3 regions of the Pseudomonas sp. ASL3 genome follow, and region 3 is predicted to be linked to each of the others. Evidence: predicted binding sites of a transcription regulator. Region 3 holds the regulator's gene; each other region holds the start of a gene.
The links. The regulator FliA, encoded in region 3, starts transcription of late flagellar genes. The targets are predictions, from matches to a motif close to CTAAAGTTTNNNNNNNNNNNGCCGNTAA.
Positions count from the first base shown of each region.

Region 1: the regulator FliA is predicted to act here: its motif matches at 1,767-1,794, upstream of AC1MEE_RS10390 (methyl-accepting chemotaxis protein).
Region 2: the regulator FliA is predicted to act here: its motif matches at 4,295-4,322, upstream of motA (flagellar motor stator protein MotA).

Region 1 covers NZ_CM155281.1:2,249,994-2,260,518, reverse strand. Annotated here, with positions in the region: gene AC1MEE_RS10390 (methyl-accepting chemotaxis protein) at 37-1,677, opposite strand; partial or broken gene AC1MEE_RS10385 (transposase) at 1,898-2,119, shown strand; gene AC1MEE_RS10380 (DUF6966 domain-containing protein) at 2,368-2,685, shown strand; gene AC1MEE_RS10375 (AbrB/MazE/SpoVT family DNA-binding domain-containing protein) at 2,818-3,213, opposite strand; gene AC1MEE_RS10370 (hypothetical protein) at 3,296-3,676, opposite strand; gene AC1MEE_RS10365 (DUF6957 family protein) at 4,154-4,585, opposite strand; gene AC1MEE_RS10360 (DUF6957 family protein) at 4,671-5,072, opposite strand; gene AC1MEE_RS10355 (hypothetical protein) at 5,069-5,401, opposite strand; gene AC1MEE_RS10350 (hypothetical protein) at 5,818-6,195, opposite strand; gene AC1MEE_RS10345 (metallophosphoesterase) at 6,195-6,923, opposite strand; gene AC1MEE_RS10340 (helix-turn-helix domain-containing protein) at 7,234-7,689, shown strand; gene AC1MEE_RS10335 (hypothetical protein) at 7,789-8,277, opposite strand; gene AC1MEE_RS10330 (helix-turn-helix domain-containing protein) at 8,403-8,708, shown strand; partial or broken gene AC1MEE_RS10325 (IS5 family transposase) at 8,808-9,818, shown strand; gene AC1MEE_RS10320 (hypothetical protein) at 10,186-10,525, shown strand, end outside.
Region 2 covers NZ_CM155281.1:4,968,132-4,978,656, forward strand. Annotated here, with positions in the region: gene AC1MEE_RS22935 (trimeric intracellular cation channel family protein) at 1-578, opposite strand, end outside; gene orn (oligoribonuclease) at 584-1,153, opposite strand; gene rsgA (small ribosomal subunit biogenesis GTPase RsgA) at 1,253-2,284, shown strand; gene motB (flagellar motor protein MotB) at 2,347-3,372, opposite strand; gene motA (flagellar motor stator protein MotA) at 3,376-4,227, opposite strand; gene AC1MEE_RS22960 (HDOD domain-containing protein) at 4,435-5,970, shown strand; gene AC1MEE_RS22965 (rhodanese-like domain-containing protein) at 6,018-6,833, shown strand; gene asd (archaetidylserine decarboxylase) at 6,902-7,771, shown strand; gene AC1MEE_RS22975 (molecular chaperone) at 7,950-9,740, shown strand; gene serB (phosphoserine phosphatase SerB) at 9,910-10,525, opposite strand, start outside.
Region 3 covers NZ_CM155281.1:3,611,194-3,621,718, reverse strand. Annotated here, with positions in the region: gene flhF (flagellar biosynthesis GTPase FlhF) at 1-1,274, shown strand, start outside; gene fleN (flagellar synthesis regulator FleN) at 1,387-2,220, shown strand; gene fliA (RNA polymerase sigma factor FliA) at 2,217-2,957, shown strand; gene AC1MEE_RS16735 (chemotaxis response regulator CheY) at 3,220-3,594, shown strand; gene AC1MEE_RS16730 (protein phosphatase CheZ) at 3,614-4,402, shown strand; gene AC1MEE_RS16725 (chemotaxis protein CheA) at 4,436-6,661, shown strand; gene AC1MEE_RS16720 (protein-glutamate methylesterase/protein-glutamine glutaminase) at 6,713-7,855, shown strand; gene AC1MEE_RS16715 (flagellar motor protein) at 7,855-8,595, shown strand; gene motD (flagellar motor protein MotD) at 8,606-9,493, shown strand; gene AC1MEE_RS16705 (ParA family protein) at 9,539-10,327, shown strand; gene AC1MEE_RS16700 (CheW domain-containing protein) at 10,427-10,525, shown strand, end outside.

The sequences.
Region 1 (10,525 bases), 1.4 Mb from region 3:
TGGGCCGGTGGCCGACCTGAAGCCGTCCTCAGGACCTTAAAGCTTGAACTGCGCTACCAGGGCATTGAAGGAGACGGCCAGCCGCGACAGTTCCTGGCTGGAGGCGCTGGTCTGGTTGGCACCAGCAGCGGTCTGGGTCGAGAGGTCCTGGATGTTCAGCAGATTACGGTCCACCTCACGGGCGACCTGGGCCTGTTCTTCGGAGGCCGAAGCAATCACCAGATTGCGCTCGTTGATGGTCACGACCCTGTCTGTAATCTTCTCCAGCGCCGCCCCGGCGCTCTGGGCCAGTTCCTGGGTGCTGGTGGCCAGCGACAGGCTCTTGCCCATGGCCGTGACGGCCCCATTAGCGCCCGATTGCACGGTACTGATCATGCCTTCGATTTCTACGGTCGAGGCTTGGGTGCGGTGGGCGAGCGCGCGCACTTCATCGGCCACCACCGCAAACCCGCGCCCCTGTTCGCCAGCACGGGCGGCTTCGATGGCAGCGTTGAGCGCCAGCAGGTTCGTCTGTTCGGCGATGCTGCGGATCACGTCCAGTACCTTGCTGACTTCCCGAATGTATCCGGCCAGTTCGGTCACCGTCTCGGTCGACTCGGTGATCTCTTGCACCATGGTGCTGATGCCCATGAGCGTATGGTCGACCTGACTGCGGCCATGAGCGGCGTCTTCAGTCGCGGATTTAGAGGCCTCGGAGGTCGACACGGCGTTGCGCGCCACTTCCTCGACCGCCGCAGTCATTTCATTGACAGCGGTGGCCGCCTGCTGGATTTCGTCATTCTGCCGCGTCAGGCCCCGGGTACTTTCCTCGGTCACCGCGCTCAGCTCTTCGGCGGCCGAGGCCAACTGATCCGAGGCGCTGGCGATCTGCTGAAGGGTGTGCTTCAAGCCGCCCTGCATGTCCGCCAAGGCATTGAGCAGTTGCCCCGCTTCATCGCCACGGGTAGTGGAAATGCTCTGGGTCAGATCGCCACCGGCAATGCGCTGGGCACTAGCGACCGCCACCGCCAGTGGGCGGGTGATCATACGCGCAATTAGAATGCCCAGAGCGATGGCCACCAGAAAGGCGATCACGATCCCGACCAGCAGAGTCAGCCTGGAGCTGGCTTCGACTTCCCGCCCTTCCTCGGCACGTTCTTTGATCTGCCGATTGGTCGAATCGATCATAACCCGTAGGTACTCGCGGGAATGATTGAACACGTCAAGCGACAGCACGTCCAAGCGAGTGCGTGCCTGAGCAAGATCGCCGGCGTCCATCAGCTCAATAACCTTCTGGGCACCTGCCACATAAGCGGGCCACAGTTCTTCGTACTTGTCCCCCGCCGCCTGCTCATCATCCTCCATAGGCGTGGTACGGTAGGTCGCGAAGGCCTTTTCCGCCCGAGCCAGATCCGTCGCCAGGCCCTGGCGAATACGCGTCCTGTTCTCTTCGGACACGTCGCCGGCCTGAGCGTCGAGCAACCGGTAGAGCCCGCGGTTGTGAGCGGTCAGGCTGATCAGGGTCTCGCCGGTGTTACTCGCTGAGACCAGGCTGTTGGAAAAGGTCAACGACAGCGCAGCGGACAAACGACTGATCCCCACCATTCCCAACCCACCCACGGCTAGGGTGATCAGGGCGCAGATGACGAACGAGGACAAAAGCTTGGTCGAGAATTTGGACTGATTCAGAATGTTCATGTGGCGAACTCGATGGATTGGAAGTGATGATCTCGGAGCTTAAACGATTCTTCAGGAACGAACCTGTGCAATATCAAAATAACATCACTTTATCGGCGGCGTTCGCCTATTCTGAAACTCCTTCAGATTTTCTCTTGGCAAGGGGTACCTGGGACTCTCCGAACAAGTCCTAAGATGTGCTGGAATACGCCCTTGCTGGCCGCGCCGCACCTATGTGTAGATGAGTAAGCGCAGCCTGATCTACAAGGCCAAACGGAAATTCGAGTATTGCAAAGCCCAGACGAGTGCCAAGATTGAACACCCGTTTCGGGTGATCAAACACCAGCTCGGCTATATGAAGGCGCGCTTTCGCGGACTGATAAAAAACACAGCGCAGCTGACGGCGCTATTCGCCCTATCGAACCTGTGGATGGCTCGAAAACAGATTATGGGTTTGGTGTGAAGCAAGTTGATCGGAGTTTCGGATCAGGTAGTGAGGACGTATTTCAGTACATCTGAGCACTTATTCGGAGAGTCCTTAGCCAATGTCCACAATGGGTCGATTGTAGCCCTTCGCAATACCCAGCAATTGGTGGTATGCGGCCAGTGGAGAGAGTTATTGAACAGTGCTTTGTTGAGCGAAGCTGGCGAGACGCGTTCGACAGCATCTCTCTTAACATGCCGCAATATCACGTTGGATGATACCTACAAATGGGGCCGAAAACCGAAGAGCTGATCTGCGTTCTTGACCAGCTTGCTACGATGCTTGAAAGCGATGGAGTTGCTCACTGGAGCTTGTGGGTGCGCAAGGTACGAGCACGCCTGCTCAACTCTGATTACTCTGGGATCACTTACCTATTATCAGGCTACGGCGGAATGGGCTCGTTCAACGACCTCGTTCTTGGCCAATGCCACGATGATGGCGTTTTTTCCTGGAAACCTGGCTACGTAGAGTTAAACGATAAATTCGATAAATTGCGCAGCGAGGCTGCCCAACTTGCGGATGCAATAAGGCGTTCGCAAGACTGATGGCAATTCACACCAACAGCAAACTAATACACGCGCGTTAAATTTCACATCCACTTTGACCGGGGTCGGCCTTGGGTCGGTACTGGCCCGTTGTTGCAACATCGCCAGGAGATGGATCCCTCAACGCCAGAATTATTCGCTATCCTGAGAAGTCATTTTGCTGAGCACAATCACACTATCTACGCGCTTGCGGATATTAAGTACGTCACCTTCTTGCCAACCCATTTCCTGCACCAGCTCATCAGGCAAGCTAACGATCTGATCGCCGCTGCCGTCACCGGCATCAATCAATGTTGACTGAAAGCGGCTCTCGCCCAGGGCCTGCAACAGTAGCCGCAGGCCGCCTCCGTTCGACACAAAACCACGTACACTGATCAGTCCGTATTGTTCCAGCAAATCGGCAGCAGCATCGAGCACTTCTGTCGGCACAACGTCAGTCGAGCGGATTAGCTCAGTGACATCGCTGGCGGCGTGCTGCACTGCCGGCATCGCTGAAAGCGATCTGTTCAATACGGTGTCGCAGGTCATCCATGACGCCTCCTTAGGTGCTGAAAACCGATGTGCAAGCAGTTCGAATAACAACCTTTTACGCAGTATGCCAATCTCGTGATCACTCACCTATACACCCCGCCGCCGACCAGTTCGTATGCTCATCACAACGGACACTGACCCAGCGCGTTCCTACCAATTGCCCAGGCATTCCACAGACCTCACAAACCGACAAAGACGCCTCTTGCGCGTTGTCGACCGCTGCGCGGCACCTGCCGTCACCGCCTTCATAGTAGAAACGCAATCCGCCAAATTTTTCCTTGATCTGTCGTACCATTACCGGAGGAACATCAGGGTTCTCATTGAGGTAATTCGTGAGGCTTCGACAGAGCTCATCAAGCAACTCTAACCATCCCGGATAACACGCAATTTCACGCATATGCTCGCTAGAAAACATCTCGGGATAGCGCCTTCGCAATAACGGCAGCAAATCATCTGTCATGAGCCTCCACTCCCATTGCTCGACGAATCTGTGGATCTCTCAGCGCGGCTAACTCAGGCATGCTCATAAGCTTTCTGGCACCTCGGCTGGCGAGTGTATACAGCGTGTTTTTGCTTTCAAAAAGCAGCCGTTGACCAGGTGGCGTGAGTTGGACAGCGCACACGATACCGTCGCTTTCCAATCCGCTTCCCCTCACTACCGCATACCTCGCAAATCGTCAGCGAACCCTCCATAGCTTTGTTCACTATGCCCCGGCAAACCTCATCCCCACCGCGATAATATATCCGCAGCCCGCCCCACTTTTCTTTCACCCGTATGACTGTGATCGCTGGGACATCGTGGTGCGCATCAAGGTAGCATTGGAGCGCCTGACAGACGTTATCCAACACTATCCACCACCCGGGCATGCATGCAATTTCACGTATGGCCAAGTCATCAAGAAGCAGGCGGTGTCGCACAGGCAAAACCGCCAGGAGATCACTTTCCATCGTCCACCCGGAATTCGCTGCCGCACTGCTGCGCCAGCGCAAAGACCGATGGCACTCCAGCAGACTTGCGTGCCCCCCGCCCTGCGAGTACGAAGAGCATGTCCTCGGTCTCAAAAAAACAGTCCTCGTAGCGGCTCTGGAAACCGGACAGCACACCGTGGGATAGGTCACCCGCCGCATCGCCTGCGTTAACAACAGAGTTCGCATACAGGACTGTTGGCTGCAGTCCATTCTCCTTAACCAGTCGTTCGTGTCGGTCGGTCAACATGACATCAATCAGCATCCAATTTCTGACGATGCAAAAAGCTTTGTCCCCAAATACCTCCGTTGCCGTGAAGATAAGCCCGTCGTCGTCAAGCCTTGAGCCATGAAGGATTCTGGCGGGCCCAAAAAGCAGATCCGCTAACAATTCAGTTTCCAAAAATCTGCCTCACCTTTAAAGGGGTCTTTACCCTGTACGTTTGCCGAGATTCGACTCGCGCCTGGCGTTGCTGAGGGGGCGAAGATCAACTCGTTATTGCCATTACCGCCCGAGCACTACCCCGTTTCCGACGGCCTGGCCCTATTAGCATGTAGGTGGTGTTTTTTGTCTCGAAAAAGCATCCCGTGAGCGAGCGCTGAAATGTGCTGCGCACCCAGTCGCCAGGCTGACGCTTGCCACTGCTGTGCAGAACAACGTTGGCGGCATAGAGAACGTTCGGTGCCAACCCATCTGCCGCGAGCGATGCTCGGTAGTCGTCAGAAACCTCAACTTCAACGATCGTCCAATCGCGGACGAGGCAATGAGGTCGACCAGAGAAGGACAGGATTGCCTCCACCTCAGCCGCCGTTTCGTCTCCATCAAACCCTGGCGCGGGCTCGGCTTCGCCGTAAAGCAGCTCCACGACTTCGGCCAACAGAGCAGTCACCGTGATGCCCCTACTTTACAGAGCACGTAACGCAAGTTCGTTACTGCTTGCTCGACGCCAAGGCCTTCCTGACGTGAACGCAAAAGACTGGCCGCAAGAGCTTTGGAAAACGCTTCGATGGTCATTCGATCCACTGCTTCCCAGCTGACACCCAAGGCATGGACTTGTAATTGTCGAGCGCGTACCAAGCCGCCGACGCGAGCCCGCTCTTCCAAATATCCTGGCTGAGCAAGTACTTCGCGGGGATCTATCGAGACACGCCCATCTTCTACCTTCAACGTCTTGAGAGCCTTGATCGATTCGGTGATCGCCCGCATTTCATCAGTCATTGGTTTTGATTTCCAAAAGAGCACATGCCCCCCTTCTGCTATGAAAGAAATGCCGCACACAGTTTTTCAATGAAGCACCCCGGAAAAACGGGGGCTACCGCCTTCCCGGGCCCAGTCACACACGACATACCGGCTACCACCGATAGTTTCGAACAGCATGTAATCGCCGTGCTCCGCCCACCGGATCAACGTCGAAGTGCGAATGGTTGCGCCGTCTTCAAAACGGCCACGGCTCTCACGGAAAACGACGCCTACTAGGCAATTGATGTCGTGATCGAAGAGCGCACAGCAGAGGTAACCTGTGATCGGAACTCCAAATTTTGTGCTGACGGCCCGCTGCACACTCGCCGGCATACCGACAGGTTTGGTTTCCACCGGAGACTGATGAGTCTCTAACAACTTAAAATATTTAGGCATTATTGAACCGAATAAAATGGGCCAAGGGCGCCGTTCTGATGCCACCAGTGCGCGACCACATAGAGCCCACCGCCCTGTGCCACGACTACAAGGTAACCATCGCGGTAATACCGTCGCTCGATGGGTGGCGTATGCACAGGAAGGCCTTCAGGGAATTGATGCCTATGGTCACAAAACATCAGCCCAGTCATTAGCGGTGGTCGCTCTAGCGCGCAAGCTAGAAACCCAACGATGTCGTAGTCATTGATGACCTCTCTGGCTTTCTGAATCACCGTAGGCAGACGCGAAAAACGAAAGCCGGCAAGAGTCGCTCCGAACGTTTTGATCCGGTAAGCGGCATAGCCTGGAGCCCTTTTATCGACGATAGAAAACGTCATCAGACCTCGATCTCCAAGCCTGCCCGAAACCCCGTTTGCTCAGTGGGATAACCGCGCGGATTCGAGACAACGCGACATTCGCCGAGCATGACGTCAACGAAGTAATGCGTATGCCCAAACACCCATAGACCCGCTTTCTCGATGAGCTCGGGCCAATGATTTGCGTATGCAGCACTTAGATGGCCGTCATGCTTGTCGCCGATGACAGCAGGAGTTGGGGCATGATGAGTCACGACAATCGTTGTCCCGGGGAACGGCTTTTCCAGCTCTTGGGTTAACCAGGCACGGGCCACCTTGTTTCGGGTAACGAGGTCATCCTGGCGCAAACGACGATAAGAAGCATCAGCTCTTATAACTCGAAAATCGTTCATGCATTCTCGCGCCAAAGTGCTCGCAGCGACTGTGTCGCCCGTCGTTGAAAAATCAGTCCAACCAGTCGTGCCGAGAAAACGAATTTGCTGCCAAACAAAGACGTCGTTTTCCAAGATGTGAACGTGAGGCGCTGCCGCATCACGCATTTTTTTGAGCGTACGGTCGATGTGGCCACCGTAGTATTCGTGGTTGCCAGTGACATAAATAACTGGGCAATCGAACACCTCATTTGCCCAGGTCACCCCGCGTGATTTCGTGTGGATATCGCCCGCAAGAATGATTATGTCCGCATCCGTTTTCGGTGGTTCAAAATCGCTAAATTCAAGGTGTAGATCTGAGTAAATCTGGATTTTCATCGTGCTACATCAACTCGATTTAGCGGGTTATTAGTCTGCTTCACTACGCACAGAATCATGGCTATCAGCACCGTTCGACCCACGAACCACGGCTCTCACTCGATTTAGCGATATATTGGCGAGTGGATAAATTTTCGAAAAGGCCGGCTGATGTCGCTCCGACAGCACGTGACCAGGGCGCCTACTTCGACCGCCTTCGGCAGCTCGATCATGCATGGTCAAATCCGCTTGTTCCGTACTGATGACTATAAGCATTTGTGCGGAACAACGCAATCGCGGCATACCGTTTCGTTTTACGGGAACATCTAGAATGTCGCTTCGCAATGCCTTCGCAGCCGCCCTGCAATTCGTGCGGGCACACCAAGGTTTCTCCCAGCGAGATATCTCCAGTACGATGGATCAGTCGCATGTGAGCCGATTGGAGGGGGCAACAAGATCGGTGTCGCTGGAGGTAAGCGAGGAACTGGCCGAAGCATTACAGCTTCATCCGATGTCATTGCTGACACTGGTATACGCAGCCCAGAGTGGGCAGTCGCCGCAAACCATTTTGCAACGCACCCGTGATGACCTTGAATCCTTAGCGCTTTTAAATGCTGTTGTGCCAGCAATCCCCACCAAGCCTGATCATCCACGAGTGGTCGAAGCAGCCGAATTGGGTCGCAAAGTTAGCGAGCTTTTAGCCGAGGGAAATTCGCAGGCCCAGATTGCTCGACTGCTTGGGGTGTCGAGATCGACGATCACTAGGCATGTGCAGAGAAAGACGTGAGCTGAGGTCTCAGCCAAGAGAGGATTGAATCTGATTGGCCGCTGGTGGCGACCAATCAACGACAAGGTGCCATGAGAGTGACACTTCACCCCTTTCTGCTCAGTTGCTAAATCCAAGCTGATTGAGTTGCCCTTTTAGAAAGCTTTCCGCCAAGACTTTTGGGAATGAAACCGCAAGTTTCCACATCAAATAGACGAACCCAACCGGCACGATGATGCCAAGCCATCCACCCATCAGTAGCCCAACAAAGCTCAGTGGGATGAAGAGCAACGCAAGGAAAACCGCACTCCAGCGCATCTTTTTAATCCACGTCGAAAACCCATTTTCTTCGTAGATTTTTTGTCCGTCGGCTTTCTTGATTGCAAACAAAATGTAGCCCAGCCGACCAAGCTTGACGAAGAAGAAGTCACCCTCGATGCCCGGCTTCATGTAGGACTCGATCAACTGCCCCACCCCTACCTTTTTCACCATCTTTGTACTGCCGTCTTTTTGGGCAATGCGAAGGTACGTGTACTCCGAGCCATCCGCTTTATTTTGCGAAGGGCCGATTACTTCGAGCTTACCGCTCACCACACTTACTTCTGACATCAAACGCATCCTTTGCTCACTGGAAATTTTGGCGTCAAAACGCCATCACGAGAAAAATCCTAAGTAAATCTTAGCATGGCGTCAACCCAAATCTAAGAATCTCTTAGCCTTTTAGGGCTAAGGAAATGAGCATTTTTAGCAAGCGTTTGAAGGAAGCTAGGAAAGCCGCTGGTCTGTCTCAGGAGAGGCTAGGAATTTTGGCAGGCATCGAGGAGGCATCTGCAAGCGCGCGGATGAATCAGTATGAAAAAGGCGTGCACGCGCCCGGCGAAGGCACGGTCAAGCAGATTGCTGAAGCTTGCGGGTACCCGGTCGCTTTCTTTTATTGTGAGAAGGATGATGAAGCTGAGCTGCTGGCCTTATTTCATAAATTGAAAAAGGGGCAGCGGGCGGAGGTGCTTTCTGCGGCGCATGCGCTAGCTGGGGAATAAACATATCCCACGGGAAGTATAATACCTAGGGAAACTCTGAAAAAGACTTCCAGATTTGGTGAAATACGCACCTCGCACAAACTGAACGGTTGAGCCCCGATGAAACAGATGTCCTTCGCCGATGCCGAATATGCCGGCAAACGTAAGCAGACCCGCCGCGAGCGCTTCCTGATCGAGATGGATCAGGTGGTGCCCTGAAGGGGCCTGATTGCCTTGATCGAGCCACACTATCCGAAGGGCGAAGGTGGCCGTCCGGCGTATCCGTTGATGGCTATGTTGCGGGTTCATCTGATGCAGAACTGGTTCGGCTACAGCGATCCGGCGATGGAAGAATCGCTGCATGAAACGACGATTCTGCGCCAGTTCGCGGGGTTGAGTCTGGATCGGATTCCCGATGAAACGACGATCCTCAACTTCCGGCGCCTGCTGGAAAAACATGAGTTGGCGGGCGGGATTTTGCAGGTCATCAATGGCTATCTGGATGATCGTGGTTTGATGCTGCGCCAAGGCACGGTGGTCGATGCGACGATCATTCATGCACCGAGTTCGACCAAGAACAAGGACGGCAAACGCGATCCCGAAATGCATCAGACGAAGAAAGGAAACCAATATTTCTTCGGGAGTGCGACCTGAAAGTCGCATGGATTTCTGTTCCGCAGGTTAACGCCCGACGGAACCGATTGTTCCACCACTCGTTCCCTACCCAGACAGGCGTGGCCGGTAACAGCTGGGTCTGAAGCTCTGGGGAGAATGTAACCGCCGATTTTCGGTAGGTCGAACCGCGAGGCCAGACTGAATCTGCCAGCATCAAGGCGGAGAGGTGCTAGGGATGAACGGGTACGGCTAACACACGTGAACCTCATATAAACGTCGTCAAAGTAGCCAAGCCAAAGATGCTGACAGGCTTGAACCAAAAGGTATGCGGACAGGCAGGGGGTCTTACCGATGCTCCCTCGTCCGTTTCGCGTGATCAAGCGCCAGTTCGGCTATACGAAAGTGCGTTTTCGTGGTTTGTCGAAAAACATCGCGCAGCAGACGACGTTGTTCGCGTTGTCGAATCTGTGGATGGTGCGAAAACGGTTGATGGGTATGGGCGAGGTGCGTCTGTAATGCAGGCTGATTGCTCTGAAGCAGCGCGATTAGAGGAAAGAACCATGAATTAAGGACAGGAAAGGCCTGTTTTTCGACCGACTCATGTTTTTTTGGACCTCAAGTAGCGAGGGCATGAAAAATCGGTGGGTACTTCAGACCTTCCCTAGGTAACACTGCGATAAATATACATAACCTATTGCAATAGCTTGTTCCTTTGAAGGTTGGCAGTCGCCCTCGCAGAGCCATCATATTTGTGTAGATCTCATTAGGCAGCACCCGAAATTCGTGTATAACGCAGTCTTGAAACATGTCAAGCAGAGAACATTTGCAAATACAAAAACATCACTGCTAAGATGACAGTACAACAATAAAAAGGGTACTTATCATGTCATCCTACATTATTCATATCGAATACCGAGAAGAGCAGACCCTGGCTTGGGTGGATATTAACGATCTGAGCCAAGAATCTCGCTCTGCACGGCGATGCCGCTTCCAAACAATCGGTTGGATAATGGATATCGTCGACAAGGTCAATTCAAAGGTAGATCGATATTGCCTCGCAGACGAAGACTACGCGAAAAAAGCATTGATACGATTCGCCATGATAGATGAGGAATCGGCGGATCTACTCCTCAACGCCCGGGATTTGAGGCGACGATTTGAAGCCGCCTGGTCGGTTCTGGATGACGAAGAACGTAATCATGCGCTGAACTATGATTACGATT
Region 2 (10,525 bases), 1.4 Mb from region 3:
TCCCAACAGAAACGGATCGCCAGCAGCCGCAGCAGGAAACCGCCAAACAGAGTGATCAGGATCGCCTGCTCATTCGCAAGCGCCAGGTACTGGCAGAACAGGAAGCACCAGGCCGCCACGAATGACACGCTGGCGTAAAGTTCTCGACGAAAAACCAACGGGATGTCGTTGCAGAAGATATCCCGCAGGATTCCGCCAAATACGCCGGTGATCACCCCGCAGACCGAGGCCACCAGCATGCCGTTGCCGGCTTCCAGCGCGGTCATGCAACCGATCAGGGTGAACGCCACCAATCCCAGGGCATCGAGCACCAGAAACAGTGAGCGCAGATGGCGCATCAGCGGTGCGAAAAAGATGGTCAGCAGGGCCGCGACACTGGTCAGGATCAAGTATTCCGGGTGTTTGACCCACGTCAGCGGGTAGTGCCCCAGTAGAACATCGCGAACCGAACCGCCGCCAAGTGCCGTGACGCATGCGATCAGCACCACGCCAAACCAGTCCATGCCCCGCCGCCCCGCCGAGAGCGCACCGGTCATGGCCTCGGCAGTGATGGCGATCAAATAGAGCATCAACAGCATGTTGATCAGCCCTTGATGCCTATCCCTTGAATAAAATGCTCACGGTAGTAGCGCAGCTCAGCGATGGACTCGCGAATGTCGTCCAGCGCCAGGTGAGCACTGCCTTTCTTGAACTTCAGCTCAGGCGACCAGCGTGCCGCCAGCTCTTTAAGCGTGGAGACATCGAGGTTGCGGTAGTGGAAGTAGTTTTCCAGGGTCGGCATGTGCCGATACAGGAAACGACGATCCTGACAGATGCTGTTGCCACAGATCGGCGAACTGCGTTCCGGCACCCATTGCTGGATGAATGCCAGCGTCTGCGCTTCAGCTTCAGCGGCGCTGATGCGGCTGTCGCGAACCCGCTGAGTCAGGCCCGAGCCGCCGTGTTGACGGGTGTTCCACTCATCCATGCGAGCCAGGGTTTCGTCACTCTGGTGCACTGCAATCACCGGCCCTTCAGCCAGCGTGTTCAATTCGCTGTCGGTGATGATGGTCGCCATCTCGATAATGACGTCGGTGTCGGGGTCCAGACCGGTCATTTCCAGATCGATCCAAATTAGGTTCTGCTTGCTAAATTTTTCTTGCGTCGTCGGCATGTCACGGCTCCTCAGAGTAGGCGCGCAGTTTAGCTTACCCGGCGTGCTAGACTCTTCCCCGTTTTACCCAATCAGCTTCTTTATCGACTCGGAACACCCATGGCCAAACGCCAACTCAATCGTCGTCAGAACTGGCGCATCGAAAAGATTCAGGGCGAGCGCGCTGCCCGCGCTGCCAAACGTGAATCGCAGACCCTTGAAACACTTGAGGGCGGTGATCTCGGCCCCGAGCAGACCGGGCTTGTGATCGCTCACTTCGGTGTGCAGGTCGAAGTCGAAGCGCAGGAAGGCGAGCAGAGCGGCCAGGTCTTCCGCTGCCACTTGCGCGCCAATCTGCCGGCACTGGTGACCGGCGACCGAGTCGTCTGGCGTGCCGGCAATCAGGGCATCGGCGTCATCGTCGCGCAACTGCCGCGCACCACCGAGCTTTGCCGCCCGGACAGCCGTGGCCAGCTCAAGCCGGTAGCGGCCAACGTCGATTTGATCGTGATCGTCTTCGCCCCCATGCCTGAGCCTCATGCCAACCTGATCGACCGCTATCTGGTCGCCGCCGAACACGCGGGGATTCGTCCGCTGCTGCTGCTGAACAAGGCAGATCTGATCGACGATCAAAACGCCCCGGCGCTCAATGCGTTGTTGGCGGTGTATCGGCAGTTGGGTTATCCGCTGCTGGAAGTGTCCGCACACCAGGGCGACGGTATGCAGCAACTGCAAACCCAGCTGGACGGGCATATCAGCGTATTCGTCGGCCAGTCCGGGGTTGGCAAGTCGTCACTGGTCAACAGCCTGTTGCCTGAAGTCGAAGCCCGCGTCGGCCCGCTTTCCGAGCTGTCCGGCCAAGGTACGCACACCACAACGACTGCACGCCTGTTCCACTTCCCGCGCGGCGGCGATCTGATCGACTCCCCGGGGATTCGAGAGTTCGGTCTGGGCCATGTCAGCCGCTCCGATGTGGAAGCTGGCTTCATCGAGTTCAACGAGCTGATCGGAACCTGCCGTTTCCGCGATTGCAAACACGATCGCGAACCGGGATGCGCGCTGCTCAAGGCCCTCGAAGAAGGCCGCGTTCAGCAGCAACGGATGAACAGCTACCGTTCGATCATCGCCAGCTTGCCGGAAAACAGTTACTGATTCTTTCCCGCCCGCGAAAAAAAGCCGCGATCATCGCGGCTTTTTTGCACCTATGGACCGGCCTACTTCTTCGTCTCATCCATCTTCAACACGCCATTTTCAAAGATGTTCAGCTTTTGCCGCAGCTCGTGAGGCTGTAGTGCAGTTTGCGGGTCGATGGCGGCACCTGCTGCCGGGCCAGCCGGGGCGGTTGATTCGGGCGCAGGTGCAGGCGCTGCGGCATCAGGCGTTTGCGGCGGAGCCTGAGTTCCTTCCATACGCTGCTGGGCTTTTTTGGTCAGCACGATGATGTCGATGCGGCGGTTCACCGGATCCTGCGGATGGTCCTTATCGTACAAGGACGACGAGGCATACCCCACCACCCGCGCTACCTGCGAATCAGGATAACCACCGGCAACTAACGCCCGCCGAGCCGCGTTGGCCCGATTTGCCGACAGCTCCCAGTTACCGAATCCACCACTGCCTGCAAAAGGCGTGGCGTCGGTATGACCACTGATGCTGATTTTGTTCGGCACCGTTTTGATGGTGTCCGCCATGGCCAGCAGGATGTCTTCAAAATACGGTTTCAGGCGGGCGCTGCCCAAGTCGAACATCGGCCGATTTTCAGCGTCCATAATCTGGATGCGCAAACCGTCCTGAGTGATCTCGAACAGGATCTGGTCCTTGAATCTCTTCAGTTGCGGGTTCTCATCGACCTTGGTTTGCAGCTCTTGCAACAGCATTTCCAAACGCTCTTGCTCGACTTGCTCGGCCAGGGTTTCAACCTGATCGCTATCGACCTTGATCTTGTCGGGTTGCGGCTCGGACTTGACCTCAGGGCTCAAGGTCTCGTCGGGCGCCAGCGCTGGCGATCCACCTAAATCGATGATGTAAGGCGTGCCACTGTCGCTGAAACCGACCGGGTCCTTGAAATACCCGGCGATGGCTTTCAATTGTTCCGGAGTGGCCGAAGATATCAGCCACAGCACCAGGAAGAAGGCCATCATCGCTGTCGCGAAGTCAGCGAAAGCGATTTTCCAGGCGCCGCCGTGATGCCCGCCAGCATAGCGCTTGACGCGCTTGATAATGATCGGCTGATTGTTTTCCATGAATCAGCGACCGCGAACCGCTTGCTCCAGCTCACTGAAGCTGGGTCGGTGCGCCGGGTAAAGAACCTTGCGACCGAACTCCACAGCCAGCGACGGCGGCATGCCCGAAGCCGAAGCGACCAGCGAGGCCTTGATGGCTTCGAACACGTTCAGCTCTTCCTTGGCATCATGGGCCAGGGACGTCGCCAGCGGGCCGAAGAAACCATAGGCGGCGAGAATACCGAAGAAAGTACCGACCAATGCCGCACCGACGTGCATGCCAATGGCCGCTTTGTCGCCCTCGCCCAGAGAGGCCATGGTCACTACGATACCGAGGACCGCCGCGACGATACCGAAACCGGGCATGCCGTCGGCAACCCCGGTGACCGCATGGGAAGGATGCTCCAGCTCTTCCTTCATGCTTTGCAATTCCATGTCGAACAAACCTTCAAGCTCATGCGGCGCCATGTTGCCCGACGACATGATGCGCAAGTAATCACAGATGTAGGCGGTCATCCGTTCGTCTTTGAGCACGGCCGGGTATTTGGCGAAAATCGGACTGGCCGAGGCGTCTTCGATATCACCCTCGATCGCCATCATGCCTTCGCGGCGGCTTTTGTTGAGGATCTCGTAGACCAGGCCCAGAATTTCCAGGTAGAAGGTGTGATTGAAGCGTGAGCTGAACATCTTCAGCGACTTCTTGATCACATGCAGGGTCATATAACCGGGGTTGGCCTGAAGAAATGCTCCAAAGGCCGCACCACCGATAATCATGACCTCAAAAGGCTGAATCAGTGCTGCAATCTTGCCGTGTGACATGACGTATCCGCCGAGGACGCTCGCGAAAACGACAATGATGCCGATAATTTTAGCCATATAGAGAGATTTCTTACTGAGTCGGGTTCGAGGTCATGAGCGGAAGTTCTTGAAACTCTTCTTCTACTTATCGGCATAAGTGCGCCAGACTATAGCCAGTTCAGGCGAAAAGCCAGTTCGCCCCGTGTAGCGGGCAGTCTGGCGTCGATCCGCCTTGAATCCGGCATCCGATACTATCCTGACACCTCAGCCGTACAGGCCTCCTGCATGCCTCCAGAAACCTCAGCTCAGCTTCCCGTTCCGCGCAGCCTCGACGCTTGGATCAAGCAACTGGATGCCATCCGTTTACCGGTGCCGATCGCCAGCCACGGACGTGTGCTCGGCGCACTGGACGACAGCCGTCGCTCGTTGCGCGATATCGCCGAGCTGATGCAGGAAAGCCCTTCGCTGGTGCTCAGTGTGTTGCGCGAAGCCAATCATCACAGCACCGGCTTTTCGGAGCCGGCGGAAAGTCTTGAGGTGGCGATCAACCGCCTGGGGTTGAAACGCACCGAAGAGTTGCTTCAGCGCCTGCCCGCGCTGGATACGCAGGACATCCCGCCGACCCTGCGCCAGCTGCAACTGATCAGCCAGCACGCGACGCAGCAGGCCAACGGGCTGTTCGCCAGTCGCCTGGCGCGGCTCTGGCAGGACATTCATTGGGGCAGCCTGCTGTTTTTGTCGCCGCTGTGGCCGATGGCGATGGCCCACCCCAAACTGCTTGAAGAATGGGAGCTACGCGTCATTCACAAAGGCGAATCGGCGCTGAACGTTGAAATGCAATTGTTTGGCGTCGGCCTGCTCAAGCTATGCCTGGCGCTGGCCGACGCTTGGCGCCTGCCCATGTGGGTCACGCAGGGCTATCGCTCGCTGATCAGCGAACGTCGACTGCTGGTCAAAGTGTTGCGCATTGCCCGCGACCACCGTCACCCGCTGCGCCAACGGCAACTGCTGGACGCGGACCCAGTCTTGCGACGCTGGCTCAATCAACCCGCCAACACCATCCTGCTGGCCAACGGCGTGGCGCTGTCGGCGCAACAAGCCTGGGACAGCCCACACAGCGAGCGCTGGCAATTGCTGACCAGCCTGTACCTGCAACAGCCACTGGATGAACTGCAACAACAACTGCATCAACAAGCGGTGCAAAGCGCTCGCAATCACTGGGCGAGTGAGCTTTGGCATCCGGCCGAAGCCCTGCTCTGGCCATGGGAAACGCGGCGGATTCACCGTGGTTTGTTGCCTGCTCCACCCCCCACCGCCGAGGCGCTGCAAGCCTGGCGCAAGTACTGCGCCGAGCTGCTGGTAGAGCCGAGCCGCTTCAATAATGCGATGCACCTGACCACCTTTGCTCGCGATGCGCTGGTGGCGTGCGGCATGCAGCGCGTCATGCTGTTGATGACCGATCGCAACATGACCGCCCTGCGCGTCCATCAGATTGCCGGGCTGAACAAAGACGCCGCGAACCTGACCCTGAACATCAGCGCAAGTACCGTGTTGCAGCGCTTGCTGGCGCAACCGACCCAACTGCGCCTGACGCCGACCAATAATGCGCAGTTTTCGGCGCTGTTACCGGGTCAACTGAAAGGACTGTTCACTGGCGAGCATCTGTTGTTGCGCTCACTCAGCAGTAACGGTCGGGTGGTGATGTTGGTGTTCGCCGATCAGGGCGGCGGACCGCTCTCGGAGATCAGCGTGCAGGCTTTCGGTAAAACCTCGCAATGTATCGAGCGCGCGTTAAGCAGCTTTAGTAATCGCAAAGTCTGACTCGTGCGTTACAATTCGCCTCTTTTTTTCTGATCTGGAGACCTCAAATGTCTGACTTCTCTAGCTTGCCGTTGGTGATCGAGCCCAGCGACCTGCTGGCCCGCCTTGACGCGCCAGAATTGATTCTTGTCGACCTGACCAGCAGCGCGCGCTACAGCGCCGGGCATATCCCGGGCGCGCACTTTGTCGACCCCAAGCGCACGCAACTGGGCCAGGCACCCGCGCCGGGCCTTTTGCCCACGCAAGCCCAGCTGGAAGTGCTGTTCGGTGAACTGGGGCATAACCCCAAAGCGGTCTACGTGGTCTACGACGACGAAGGCGGCGGTTGGGCCGGGCGCTTTATCTGGTTGCTGGATGTGATCGGCCACTCGCAGTATCACTACCTTGATGGCGGGCTGCACGCGTGGCTGGCCGAGGCCTTGCCTTTGTCGAGCAATGTGCCGCACAGCGTCGGCGGTCCCGTGCCATTGACCCTGCACAGCGAACCGACCGCTACCCGCGAATACCTGCAATGCCGTCTGGGTGCCGCTGATCTGGCGATTTGGGACGCACGCGGGCCGACTGAATATTCAGGCGAAAAAATCCTCGCGGCCAAAGGCGGGCACATCCCCGGCGCGGTCAACTTCGAATGGACTGCCGGAATGGACGCGACACGCAGCCTGCGTATCCGTAAGGATATGCCGCAGATTCTCAAGAATTTGGGCATTACCAAGGACAAGGAAGTGATCACCCATTGCCAGACCCACCATCGCTCCGGCTTCACCTATCTGGTGGCCAAGGCGCTGGGTTACCCGCGAGTCAAAGGCTACGCCGGCTCCTGGGGCGAATGGGGCAACCATCCCGATACGCCAGTCGAGAAATAAGACGGGGCGTCAGCAGGACCCACCACTCTTTATAATTGCCACTTTTTTACAGAAGCTTCGCTTTAGGGATTTTGATGAAACAGCGTTTGTTTATCCTCAGCCAATACCTGCTGCCACACCATTTGTTGTCTCGTCTGGCTGGCTGCGTTGCCGAGTGCCGTGTGCGCTGGTTCAAAAATTCGCTCACCGCCTGGTTCGTCCGGCGTTATCAGGTAGACATGTCGCAAGCGTTGGTGGAGGACCTGACCGCTTACGAGCACTTCAACGCTTTCTTCACCCGCACCCTGAAGCCTGGCGTACGGCCGCTGGATGAAACCCCTGGCGCGATTCTCAGCCCTGCCGACGGCGCCGTCAGCCAATTGGGTCCGATCGATCATGGCCGGGTCTTCCAGGCCAAGGGTCACAGCTTCAGCGTGCTAGAACTGCTGGGCGGCGATGCGAATTTGGCCGCACCCTTCATGGGCGGCGAATTCGCCACTATTTACCTGTCGCCAAAAGACTATCACCGGGTCCATATGCCGCTGGCCGGCACCTTGCGTGAAATGGTTTACGTGCCAGGGCGCATTTTCTCGGTCAACCAGACCACCGCCGAAAACGTCCCGGAGCTCTTCGCCCGTAACGAACGCGTGGTTTGCCTGTTCGATACCGAGCGCGGTCCGATGGCAGTGGTACTGGTGGGCGCGATGATTGTCGCCTCGATTGAAACGGTCTGGGCCGGTTTGGTGACCCCACCCAAACGCGAGCTGAAAACCGTGCGCTACGACGAAGCCGCCCGCGCACCGATCCATCTGGAAAAAGGCGCTGAGCTTGGGCGCTTCAAGCTGGGCTCGACGGCCATTGTGTTGTTCGGGCCGGATCAAGTGAAATGGGCCGAGCAACTTGGCGCCGGTACCCCTGTGCAGATGGGTCAGGCACTGGGTCTGGCTGCGCAGGTTTGACCGCAGATCACATCTTGAGCGCGCCCAATCCGATGCGCTGGCAGTCACTATCGCCAGCCATCGGAGGTACTGGACCATCGAAGGCTGCGACTGTAAGCCGATACTGTTAGAGTCGGACTTGGCTTTGTTCTGAAGAGCTGCGGATTGAGCCACCGTGTTGTTGGAGTTTGCCGGGCACATGAGTAATTCAAGTCTCCATCTGTTGTTGCGTGTACCCACGCCTACACAGCCGAGCCTGTCGTTCTGTGAAGCCACCCCGCGCGACCTGAAACACTGGATTGCCACCCTGCCCAAAGCCAACCTCGGTGAAACCGCCCGTCTGCTCTATCAAGCCCTGGGCGAACTCAATCAGTTACTGACATCCAGCGACAACCGCCTGCATCTGCTCGAACTGCTGCGCCCTGAGGTGTATTACGTCTGCAAGAACCTTGAGCGACACTTCCTCAGTCAAGCGATTGTGCTCGACGAACGCCCGCGCAAAGTCGCCAACCTGTGCCAGGCCCTGCAAAACCATTTGGCGGTGGGTTACAAACAGATCATCGTGCGCATCGCGCCGCGCTTCTCCAAGGAGCGCGCAACGCTGCTGACCACTGCCGCGCAGCGGGCCCTGCACTGCCTGAATGGCCCACTGATTCGCGCCAGTCAGCTGTATTGCCCCGTGCCGGACGGTCTGTGGCTGGAACTGCATCAGATTTATCTGATTGCCCGCCAGTACCAGTTACACAACATCGCCGTGCCCGACAGCCTGGCCAGCCACACCCGCACTCTGAGCGTCGAGCAAACGTACGTGGTGGCGTTGTTGCTGGGTTGCTCGCGCTGCAATCAAATGCGCCAGCTCAATATCGGTCGTCTGGCCGACGTCCTCGAACCCTGGAGCGCGCTGGTCAAACTGCAATCCCCAGCCGAGGCCACCAGCCTGTTCGCCGTGGCGCAAGCCGTCGATGCGCCACCGCGCTACAAATCGCTGTTCCTCGATGAGCAGCTATCGAGCCTGCTGGGGATCAATCCGCTGCCATTGGCGGCAGCCATCAAGGATTACCTGGATTTACCCGCCGAACAGCGTGGTCAATCGCCGCTGCTGGTGCCACATGGTTTTACCCTGGATCTGCTGCAGCATTTGGCGGCGGCCTGGGGCGATGTCTCCGAACGGACGTTTCAGCGCACCGTCGGTCAAGGCGAGCTGACGCTGTGCATCGGCATGAGCGCCCTGCACTATTACCTTGGCGGGCAAACATCGTTCAGCGAGATGCTCAAACTGCCCGCCGTCAGCGAGGTGGCAAAGTTCAGCACGCAGTTTGCCAACAGCCCCTCGAGCGATGCCTGGTCCATCGCCTTCGATACCCATCGTGACGGTACCTCGGACCATATGCTGCCGTATGAAGAGATCCAGTATCTGCAGACCGAACAGGGCGGCGGCGATCCGGTGTCCAATGCCCAGCAGACGTTTCCGACCCATGTCCTGCACGTCATCAACCACAGCCCAGGCGGTTATTGCCTGGCATGGCCCAAAGAGGTCCCCAGCCAGTTGCAGGCCGGGGAAATGATCGGTATTCAAGACGCCCCCGGCCAAGGCTGGAGCATCGCAGTCGTGCGCTGGATTCGTCAGGTGCGCAGCGGCGGCACGCAAATGGGCATCGAGCTGGTAGCGCCCCATGCTCAGCCGTGCGGCCTGCAATTGATGCGAACCACCGATCAAAGCACCCCGTACCTGCGAGCATTGCTACTGCCGGAAGTGCGCGCAATCGACCAGCCAGCGACGTTGTTGGCCCCGCGCTTGCCGTTTCAGGAAGGCAACAAAGTGAAGATCAACACCAGCGGTGAAGAGCGTCGCGCTGGCTTGGGCAAACGTCGCACCGGCACCGGCAGCTTCAATCAGTTCGAGTACCAGACGATTGAAGCACCGCGCACGCAAGGACCCGCCGGCACCACGACTGACGAAGAGTTCGATTCGTTGTGGACGTTGTTGTAGCTCAAGACCGCGTCAAACTATTCGCAGGGAGGGGCTCTACGTTGCCTGGTCTGGCGCAAAACCATAGGAGCTGGCTTGCCTGCGATTGGGGTCACGCGGTGTATCAGGCACACCGCCATCGCGGGCAAGCCCGCTCCTACAAGGGTTTGCATTTCCCTGTGGGAGCCTCTCAGCCGCGCCCATCCCGGTCACGGAAGCCGAGCAGGTAAAGAAGCCCGTCCAGCCCCAGCGTCGAAATCGACTGTTTGGCTGACTGCTTGACCAGTGGCTTGGCGCGGAATGCGACGCCTAGACCGGCAATCGCCAACATGGGCAGGTCATTGGCACCGTCACCGACTGCAATCGTCTGCTCCAGGCTCAAGCCTTCCTTGTGCGCCAGCTCACGCAACAGGTCGGCTTTGCGTTGGGCATCGACAATCGGCTCGATGGCCACGCCCGTCACCTTGCCATCGACCACTTCCAGCTCATTGGCAAACACATAGTCGATGCCCAGCTTGGCTTGCAGCTGTTTGGCGAAATAGGTGAAGCCGCCTGACAGAATCGCAGTCTTGTAGCCCAGACGCTTGAGTTCGGCGAACAGGGTTTCGGCACCTTCGGTCAGGCGCAATGAGGCACCGATTTCATCCAGCACGCTCACGTCCAGACCCTTGAGTAGCGCCAGACGCTCTTTGAAGCTGGCACGAAAATCCAGTTCGCCGCGCATGGCCCGCTCAGTGATTTCCGACACCAACTCGCCGATACCGGCAGCCTTGGCCAACTCGTCGATGACTTCGGCCTCGATCAAC
Region 3 (10,525 bases):
TGGTTCGTGATGAGTTGGGCGCCGATGCAGCCATCATTGGTAACCGGCGGATTGCCGGCGGCGTAGAGCTGACTGCTGCTCTGGATTACAAGCTTTCCGCGCTGGCGCCGCGGGTGCCGAACATCGAACTCGAAGACGAGCTGCGCAAGACGCAATCGCGCATTGTCTCTGCACAGGCCGAACTCGGCACCCGTGGCGACAGCGACTCATCGATCAATCGCCAATTGTTCTCTGGCATGCCGCTGAGCGCTGCCGATACGCACATCGAGCCGACGTTCGATGAGCCGCCACGACCTGTCGCTCCGGCCCCTGCCGTTGAGCCAGTCGCCGGGCAGCGCGCTTACGAGTCCATGCGTTTCGAATTGAACGGCCTGCGCGAACTGCTCGAAGTGCAGCTCGGCTCTCTGGCCTGGAATCAACTGCAAGGTAGCCGTCCGCAGCAGGCCAACCTGTGGCGCCGCTTGCAACGCATCGGCCTGTCGGGTCCGCTGTCGCGGGACCTGCTGGCGATGATCACCGATATTGAAGAGCCCCGTCAGGCGTGGCGTATGTTGTTGGCCCACCTGGCGCGGATGATCGCGACCCCCGACGTCGAGCCTCTGGAAGAGGGTGGCGTGATCGCCATGGTCGGCCCGGCTGGCATGGGCAAAACCACGACCCTGGCAAAACTGGCGGCGCGGTATGTATTGAAATATGGTCCGCAAAACATCGCGCTGGTGAGCATGGACAGCTATCGGATCGGCGCCCAGGAACAGCTTAGAACGCTGGGTCGCATCCTCAATGTGTCCGTCACCCACGTTGATCCGGGTCAGTCATTGGCGCAGGCGCTGGAGCCGTTGCTGCGCAAGCGAGTGGTCTTGATCGACACCGCCGGCCTGCAAGCCAGCGATCCGGCATTGCGTATGCAGTTGGAAAGCCTTGCCGGTCGCGGAATCAAGGCGCGTAATTATCTGGTGTTGGCAACTACCAGCCAGAAACAGGTTCTAACCGCTGCATACCACAGCTACAAACGCTGCGGTCTGGCGGGCTGCATTCTCACCAAGCTGGATGAAACCGCCAGCCTGGGCGAGGTATTGAGCCTGGCAATCAGTCATGAGTTACCGGTGGCTTACCTCACGGATGGGCCGCGAATACCGGACGATTTGCATTTGCCGCGTCGGCACCAATTGGTGAGTCGTGCGGTCAGTGTGCAAATGCAGGAAGAGCCAAGCGAGGAAGCTATGGCGGATATGTTCGCGGATCTTTATCACAGCCCGAACAAGCGGGTTGGGTAAGGCATGACATTGGAATGTACCTACATACAGGGTCTGCCGAGCATTGTTCATTCAACGTACGCGCAGCCAGTAATGTGGCCTCGGTCTAAGCAAGACAAGGTAAAGAACTAACATGGGCAGCATGCATCCCGTACAGGTTATCGCGGTGACTGGCGGCAAAGGTGGCGTCGGTAAGACTAACGTGTCAGTGAATTTGTCACTGGCTCTGGCTGAGCTCGGCCGGCGGGTCATGCTGCTGGATGCCGACCTGGGTCTGGCAAATGTCGATGTCTTACTCGGCCTGACCCCCAAACGCACCCTCGCCGATGTGATTGAAGGACGTTGTGAGCTGCGCGACGTGCTGCTTCAGGGGCCGGGCGGGATTCGTATCGTACCGGCCGCCTCTGGCACCCAGAGCATGGTCCATCTGACACCTGCGCAACATTCCGGGCTGATCCAGGCCTTCAGCGACATTGGTGACAACCTCGATGTGCTGGTGATCGACACGGCTGCCGGTATTGGCGACTCGGTCGTCAGCTTCGTGCGCGCCGCCCAGGAAGTGTTGTTGGTGGTGTGCGATGAACCGACCTCGATCACTGACGCCTACGCGCTGATCAAACTGCTCAACCGCGATTACGGCATGAACCGCTTCCGGGTGCTTGCCAACATGGCGCAAAGCCCGCAGGAAGGCCGCAATCTGTTCGCCAAGTTGACCAAGGTCACGGATCGCTTCCTGGATGTCGCCTTACAATACGTCGGCGCCGTGCCTTACGACGAATGCGTGCGCAAGGCTGTACAGAAGCAGCGCGCCGTGTACGAAGCGTTCCCGCGCTCCAAATGCGCCCTGGCCTTCAAGGCCATCGCGCAGAAAGTCGACACCTGGCCGTTGCCGGCCAACCCGCGTGGGCATCTGGAGTTTTTCGTCGAGCGGCTCGTACATCAGACGAGTGCGGGACCGGTGCTATGACAGCCAGCGGCTATCGCATGTACAGCAAGGCGTCCAAGGACTCCCAGTACGAGCTGATCGAGCGCTATGCGCCGCTGGTCAAACGCATCGCCTATCACCTGCTGGCGCGTTTGCCGGCCAGTGTACAGGTCGAGGATCTGATTCAGGCGGGCATGATTGGTCTGCTCGAAGTCTCGACCAAATACGACGCCACCAAAGGCGCGAGTTTCGAGACCTACGCCGGGATCCGCATTCGTGGCGCCATGCTCGATGAAGTGCGCAAGGGCGATTGGGCCCCGCGTTCGGTGCATCGAAATACGCGCATGGTCAGTGACGCAATTCGGGCAATTGAAGCTAAAACCGGTCGTGACGCTAAAGATCACGAGGTTGCGGCCGAACTCCAATTGAGTCTCGATGATTATTACGGGATTTTGAACGATACCTTGGGCAGTCGGTTGTTCAGTTTCGACGATCTGTTGCAGGACGGCGAACATGAGGGACTGCATGAGGATGGCGCAAGCGCTCAGCTTGAGCCATCGCGCGACCTGGAGGATGAACGCTTCCAGGCAGCGCTAGCGGATGCGATTGCCAATTTGCCAGAGCGTGAGCGACTGGTCTTGGCGCTGTACTACGACGAGGAGCTGAACCTCAAGGAAATTGGTGAGGTGTTGGGGGTCAGCGAATCACGGGTCAGCCAGTTACACAGCCAGTGCGCAGCTCGTTTGCGAGGGCGTTTGGGGGAATGGCGAGCGCGTTGACAGGCAGTGCGCGACCCTTGGTGGTTTCGCGCTGACTGTAAGCCGGCTGTGCAAAGCGTTGCGTGCGAAGAAGATAAGACTAGGCAGGAGCCGGTCAGTCAAGGTCCTTCAGGGCCTGCTGTGCCAGTTTCCCGACCTGTTGATTTACCAAGCCCGTCGTCGTTTTCGTGCAGCCGTTGTGTGCTGTGCCGGTTTTGATTGAACAGCGTATTCAGGTGCTGAGTGCGTTAAAGACTGCTTGGAGGTCGAATTGGACAAGAACATGAAAATCCTCATCGTTGATGACTTCTCAACGATGCGGCGGATCATAAAAAACCTGTTGCGTGATCTGGGGTTCACCAACACGGCTGAAGCGGATGACGGGACGACCGCGCTGCCGATGCTGCAAAGCGGTAGCTTCGACTTTCTGGTGACTGACTGGAACATGCCTGGCATGTCCGGCATCGATCTGTTGCGCCACGTGCGTGCCGATGATCGCCTCAAGCACCTGCCAGTGTTGATGGTAACGGCTGAAGCCAAGCGTGATCAGATCATCGAAGCCGCTCAGGCCGGTGTGAACGGTTATGTGGTCAAGCCCTTCACGGCCCAAGTGCTGAAAGAAAAGATCGAAAAGATCTTCGAGCGCGTCAATAGCTGATGTTCGCCGCGAGGGCTCTATGGAGCAGACAGAATCATCAATGGGAGACTTCGAGTCGACCCTGAAGCAACACGCACACGAGTTGGTCAAAAGCCTTGAAAATGGCCGGTTTGGCGACGCTGTGCAAATGATCCACGAGCTGAACCAGACCCGCGACCGTGGCCTGTATCAGGAAGTCGGCAAACTGACTCGCGAACTGCACAGTGCGATCGTCAATTTTCAAATTGACCCGAACATGCCGCAAGCCAAGGAAGTCTCGCAGATCACCGATGCCACCGAGCGCCTGTCTTATGTGGTCAGGCTGACCGAGAACGCGGCCAATCGGACCATGGATCTGGTGGAGCAAAGCACGCCTTTGATGGGTGGGCTCAGCACCGATGCTGCTGCCTTGAGTGCCGATTGGGCGCGCTTCATGCGTCGCGAAATCGGTGCCGAAGAGTTTCGTGAGCTGGCTCGGCGTGTCGAAGGTTTCCTGTCGCGCAGCGAAAAGGAAACCCGGGAAGTGTCCGGCCATCTCAACGATATTCTGCTGGCTCAGGATTACCAGGACCTTACCGGTCAGGTGATCAAGCGCGTGACCCAACTGGTCACGGAAGTGGAAAGCAACCTGCTCAAACTGGTGCTGATGGCCAGCCAGGTCGATCGCTTTGCCGGGATCGAACATGACCATCAATCGATCCGAACAGAAAAAGATCAAGAAAAACATCTGTCTCAGGGTGAAGGTCCGCAGATTCATGCCGATAAGCGTGAAGACGTCGTATCCGGTCAGGATGATGTTGACGATCTGCTATCCAGCCTGGGCTTCTAGGTCGGTTGACGGTTAATTTTAGGGAGCACCCCAATGAGCTTCGGCGCCGATGAAGAAATCCTTCAGGATTTCCTGGTAGAGGCCGGCGAGATTCTCGAGCAATTGTCCGAGCAGCTGGTCGAGCTGGAAAGCCGACCTGATGATGCGGACTTGCTCAATGCAATTTTTCGCGGTTTTCACACTGTAAAAGGGGGCGCCGGCTTCCTCCAGCTCCATGAGCTGGTGGAGTGCTGTCACATCGCCGAGAACGTCTTCGACATCCTGCGCAAGGGTGAGCGTCGCGTCGACTCGGAATTGATGGACGTGGTCCTGGAAGCATTGGATGCGGTCAACGGCATGTTCTCTGAAGTGCGTGAGCGCACCGACGTGACCCCGGCCACGCCAGAGCTGCTTGCAGCATTGGCGCGTCTGGCCGAGCCGGCGTCTGCTGTTGAGATCGCTGCGGCTGCGCCGGTCAGCGTTGAGCCGGAGCCGGTGTCCGAAGACATTACCGATAACGAATTCGAACAATTGCTGGACTCGCTCAACGCGGTCAAGGCGCAGGCTGCGGCCTCCGCGGTAACGCCAGCCTCGGCTGCGCCGGTTTCGGCGTATGCCGGAGGCCCTGACACCGGTGACGAGATCAGCGATGCCGAGTTCGAATCGCTGCTCGATCAACTGCACGGCAAAGGCCAGTTCGCCGTTGAGGCAGCACCTGCTGCGCCGGTCGCGGCCGCCGCAGCTCCTGCCAGCAATGAAATTACCGACGATGAATTCGAAGCACTGCTCGATCAGTTGCACGGCAAAGGCACGTTCGCCGCTGAGACTGTCGCGCCAGTAGCCGCTGTCGCTGCTGTGCCGCAAGGTGCTGCGGTTGCCGCGAATGGCGATCACATCTCCGACAACGAATTTGAAGCGCTGCTCGACGAGCTGCACGGCAAAGGCAAGTTCGAGCCCGAAGCTATTGCAGCTGTTGCAGCACCTGCACCCGTGGCCGCCAAGGCTGCTGTGGTGAAAGCGCCTGAACCGGCGCGGGCTGCTGCAGCCCCGGCCCCGGCTCCGGCCAGAGCGCCAGCACCGGATAAACCGGATAAACCAGCGGCGTCGGAAGCTGAAACCACCGTACGGGTCGATACCGCACGCCTCGACGAAATCATGAACATGGTCGGCGAGTTGGTGTTGGTGCGTAACCGCCTGGTCCGCCTGGGCCTCAACAGCGGCGATGAAGCCATGTCCAAGGCGGTGTCGAACCTTGACGTGGTGACAGCTGATCTGCAGACCGCGGTGATGAAAACCCGCATGCAGCCGATCAAGAAAGTCTTCGGCCGCTTCCCGCGTCTGGTCCGCGACCTTGCGCGTCAGTTGAAGAAAGAGATCAATCTGGAACTGGTCGGCGAAGAAACCGACCTGGACAAGAACCTGGTCGAGGCGCTGGCCGATCCGCTGGTCCACTTGGTGCGCAACGCGGTGGACCACGGGATCGAATCCCCGGAAGAACGCGAAGCGTCAGGCAAGTCCCGTGGCGGTCGAGTGATTCTTTCGGCGGAACAGGAAGGTGACCACATCCTGCTGTCGATTTCCGATGACGGCAAAGGCATGGACCCTAACGTCCTGCGTGCCATCGCCGTGAAACGAGGCGTGATGGACAAGGATGCCGCCGACCGCCTGAGCGACACCGACTGCTACAACCTGATCTTCGCCCCAGGGTTCTCGACCAAAACCGAGATCTCCGATGTGTCCGGGCGTGGCGTGGGCATGGACGTGGTGAAAACCAAGATTGCCCAGCTCAACGGTTCGATCAACATCCACTCGACCAAGGGCCTGGGCTCGAAAATCATCATCAAGGTGCCGTTGACCCTGGCGATCATGCCGACCCTGATGGTGATGCTCGGCAATCAGGCGTTTGCCTTCCCGCTGGTCAACGTCAACGAGATCTTCCACCTTGACCTGTCGCGGACCAACGTCGTCGATGGCCAGGAAGTGGTCATCGTGCGCGACAAGGCCTTGCCACTGTTCTATCTCAAGCGTTGGCTGGTCGCATCGGCTGCTCACGAGGAACAGCGTGAGGGTCATGTGGTGATCCTGTCGGTCGGCACCCAGCGCATCGGCTTCGTTGTCGATCAACTGGTGGGTCAGGAAGAAGTGGTCATCAAGCCGCTGGGCAAAATGCTGCAGGGAACGCCGGGTATGTCGGGCGCCACCATTACCGGTGACGGTCGGATTGCCTTGATTCTCGATGTACCGAGCATGCTCAAGCGTTACGCCGCGCGGCGTATTTGATTCCGGTGCTGCGGGTCGCGCCAAGCGTCCGCAGCGCCTATTGGAGTGTTTATGGTAGTTAAGGTCCTGGTGGTGGACGATTCAGGTTTCTTCCGCCGCCGCGTCTCTGAAATTCTTTCTGCGGACCCGAATATCCAGGTAGTCGGCACGGCGACTAACGGCAAGGAAGCCATAGAACAAGCGCTGGCGCTCAAGCCTGACGTGATTACCATGGACTATGAGATGCCGATGATGGACGGCATCACGGCGGTGCGGCACATCATGCAGCGCATCCCGACACCGGTCCTGATGTTCTCCTCACTGACCCATGAAGGCGCCCGTGTCACGCTGGACGCGCTGGATGCCGGTGCAGTCGATTTCCTGCCGAAAAACTTCGAAGATATCTCGCGTAACCCGGAGAAGGTCAAGCAACTGCTGTGCGAAAAGATCCACACCATCTCGCGCAGCAATCGTCGTTTCAGCGGCTATACCGCTTCGGCGCCGCAAGTCGCGGCGCCGTCTGTAACCAGCGCTGCGCCGTCTGCCACCAGCACCTTCAGTACCGGATCGACGATTCCCCGCAGCCTGCCGGTCCGTCCGGCGTCCGCGCCTGTACCGGCGGCCTCGACCTACTCACCGGCACCCAAGCGCAAAGCCTATAAGCTGGTGGCGATTGGTACGTCAACCGGTGGCCCGGTGGCGCTGCAGCGAGTGCTGACGCAGCTGCCGGCCAACTTTCCGGCGCCTATCGTGCTGATCCAGCACATGCCGGCGGCGTTCACCAAGGCGTTTGCCGAGCGTCTGGACAAGCTGTGCCAGATCAGCGTCAAAGAAGCCGAAGACGGTGATATTTTGCGTCCGGGTCTGGCATTGCTGGCCCCTGGCGGTAAACAAATGATGATCGACGGTCGCGGCGCGGTGAAAATCCTGCCCGGCGACGAGCGTCTGAATTACAAGCCTTGCGTGGACATCACCTTCGGTTCGGCGGCCAAGTCCTACGGCGACAAGGTTTTGGCGGTGGTGCTCACCGGCATGGGCGCCGATGGTCGCGAAGGCGCGCGTCTGCTCAAGCAGGGCGGCAGCCATATCTGGGCGCAGGACGAGGCGAGCTGTGTGATTTACGGCATGCCCATGGCGATCGTCAAAGCCAACCTCGCTGATGCGGTATACGGCCTGGACGAGATCGGCAAGCATTTGGTCGAGGCCTGTCTCTGATGGATGTACTGAGCCTGATCGGGATCATCCTGGCTTTTGTCGCCATCATTGGCGGCAACTTCCTGGAAGGCGGACACCTGACTGCGCTGCTCAACGGTCCGGCGGCGTTGATCGTATTGGGCGGCACCCTGGCGGCTTCGCTGTTGCAGGCACCGATGAGTGCCTTCATGCGCGCCATGCAGATCGTGGGATGGATTCTGTTCCCGCCGCGCATCGATCTGGCTGGCGGCATCGACCGCGTCGTCAACTGGAGCCTGACCGCGCGCAAGGAAGGCTTGCTCGGGCTTGAATCGATAGCGGACGCGGAGAGCGATAGCTACTCCCGAAAAGGCTTGCAACTGTTGGTCGACGGCGCTGAGCCCGAGGCCATTCGGAGCATTCTGGAAGTGGATTTCATCACCCAGGAAACCCGCGACATCCAGGCCGCCAAGGTGTTCGAAAGCATGGGCGGCTACGCGCCGACCATCGGCATTATCGGTGCGGTCATGGGCCTGATCCATGTGATGGGCAACCTGGCAGACCCGAGCCAGTTGGGTAACGGGATTGCCGTGGCATTCGTCGCCACCATCTACGGTGTGGCGTCGGCCAACCTGATACTGCTGCCGATCGCCAACAAGCTCAAAGCCGTTGCCATGCGTCAGTCGCGTTACCGCGAGATGCTGCTCGAAGGCATTTTGTCCATCGCAGAAGGCGAGAACCCGCGCTCGATCGAATTGAAGCTGCAAGGCTTTATGGAGTGATGCACTAGCCATGGCCCGTCGTCGCCCGCCCGAAGAGCATGAAAATCACGAACGTTGGCTGGTGTCCTACGCCGACTTCATCACCTTGCTGTTCGCTTTTTTTGTGGTGATGTATTCGATTTCATCGCTCAACGAGGGCAAGTACAAGGTGCTCTCGCAGGCCTTGATCGGTGCTTTCAACGAGCCTGACCGCAGCCTCAGGCCGATCCCTATCGGTGACGAAAAGCCGCTGACGGTCAAGCCAGCCGAGCCGTTGATCAAGGACAGCGAGCAGGTCGACGCAGGTCTCGCACAGAACTCGGTCAATCCTTTGCAGGCGATTGCCGATGACGTGCGCGATGCCTTTGGCGATTTGATCAAATCCAATCAATTGACGGTCCGTGGCAACGAACTGTGGATTGAAATCGAACTCAACTCCAGCCTGTTGTTCGGCAGCGGCGACGCCATGCCCAGCGACATCGCATTCAACATCATCGAGAAGGTCGCGAAGATTCTGCATCCCTTCGACAACCCGGTGCATGTCGAAGGCTTCACCGATGACCAGCCGATCCGCACGGCGCAGTACCCAACCAATTGGGAATTGTCCTCGGCACGGGCTGCGAGCATCGTGCGCATGCTGGCTATCGACGGAATCAACCCGGCACGCATGGCGTCGGTCGGCTACGGCGAGTTCCAGCCGGTCGCCTCCAACACGACTGCCGAGGGCCGTGCCCACAACCGTCGCGTGGTGCTGGTGATTTCACGCAATCTGGAAGTGCGCCGCAGCATCACGGGCGCGGGCAGTGCCAATGTAAAACCCGATGCCGCGTTGAGGCGTGCTGGCACACAAACTGCACCGACCCATGTTACACAGCCGGTACGCGGGAACGCCGTCAATTCTCCGTCACCTGCCTTATAGTCAATTCTCGGTTAGGCCAACGCCTTGCCGGGAGGAAAAAGCACAATGAGAGTCTGGGCAGTAGCCAACCAAAAAGGTGGTGTCGGTAAGACCACTTCTTCCATCGCTCTAGCCGGTCTGCTGGCAGAGGCGGGCAAGCGCGTGGTCGTTGTCGACCTCGACCCCCACGGCTCCATGACCAGCTACTTCGGGCACAACCCCGACACGCTTGAGCACAGCTGCTACGACCTGTTCCTGCACAAGGGCGTGGTGCCTGAAGGCCTGCCGGGTCAGTTGCTGTTGCCCACCAGTGATGAGCATATTTCCCTGCTGCCATCGAGCACGGCGCTGGCGGTGCTGGAGCGTCAATCGCCGGGACAAAGCGGCCTGGGCCTGGTGATTGCCAAAAGCCTGGCGCAGCTCTGGCAGGACTTCGATTACGCGATCATCGACAGTCCGCCGTTGCTCGGCGTGTTGATGGTCAATGCCTTGGCGGCCAGCCAGCAGTTGGTGATCCCGGTGCAAACCGAATTCCTCGCGGTCAAGGGCCTGGAACGTATGGTCAGTACGCTGGCGATGATCAATCGTTCACGAAAAGTGGCGCTGCCGTACACCATCGTCCCGACCTTGTTCGACCGCCGCACGCAGGCGTCCATGGGCACCTTGAAGGTATTGCGCGACAGCTACCCGGACAACATCTGGAAGGCTTATGTGCCGGTGGATACGCGTCTGCGCGATGCCAGCAGGGTAGGGTTGACGCCTTCGCAGTTCGACAACAAAAGCCGGGGTGTGCTGGCCTATCGAGCGTTGCTCAAAGACCTGCTTTCCCAGCAACTCGTTGCACAGGTCGCTTGAGGTGTTTGCGCATGACTCGCCGACAGGTTCAAGTCGGGCGCCAGTGCAGCCGATAACCAGTGAAGGCTATTTCTACGGATCTCATGTATGGGCACCTTTATGAGCCGCCCTGTCGATATCGCAACACGGCCACAATTGGCGCTGCAGTCTTATCTGGATGCCTTGCTTCAGGACGCCACTGAAGAGCTGGACATCAAC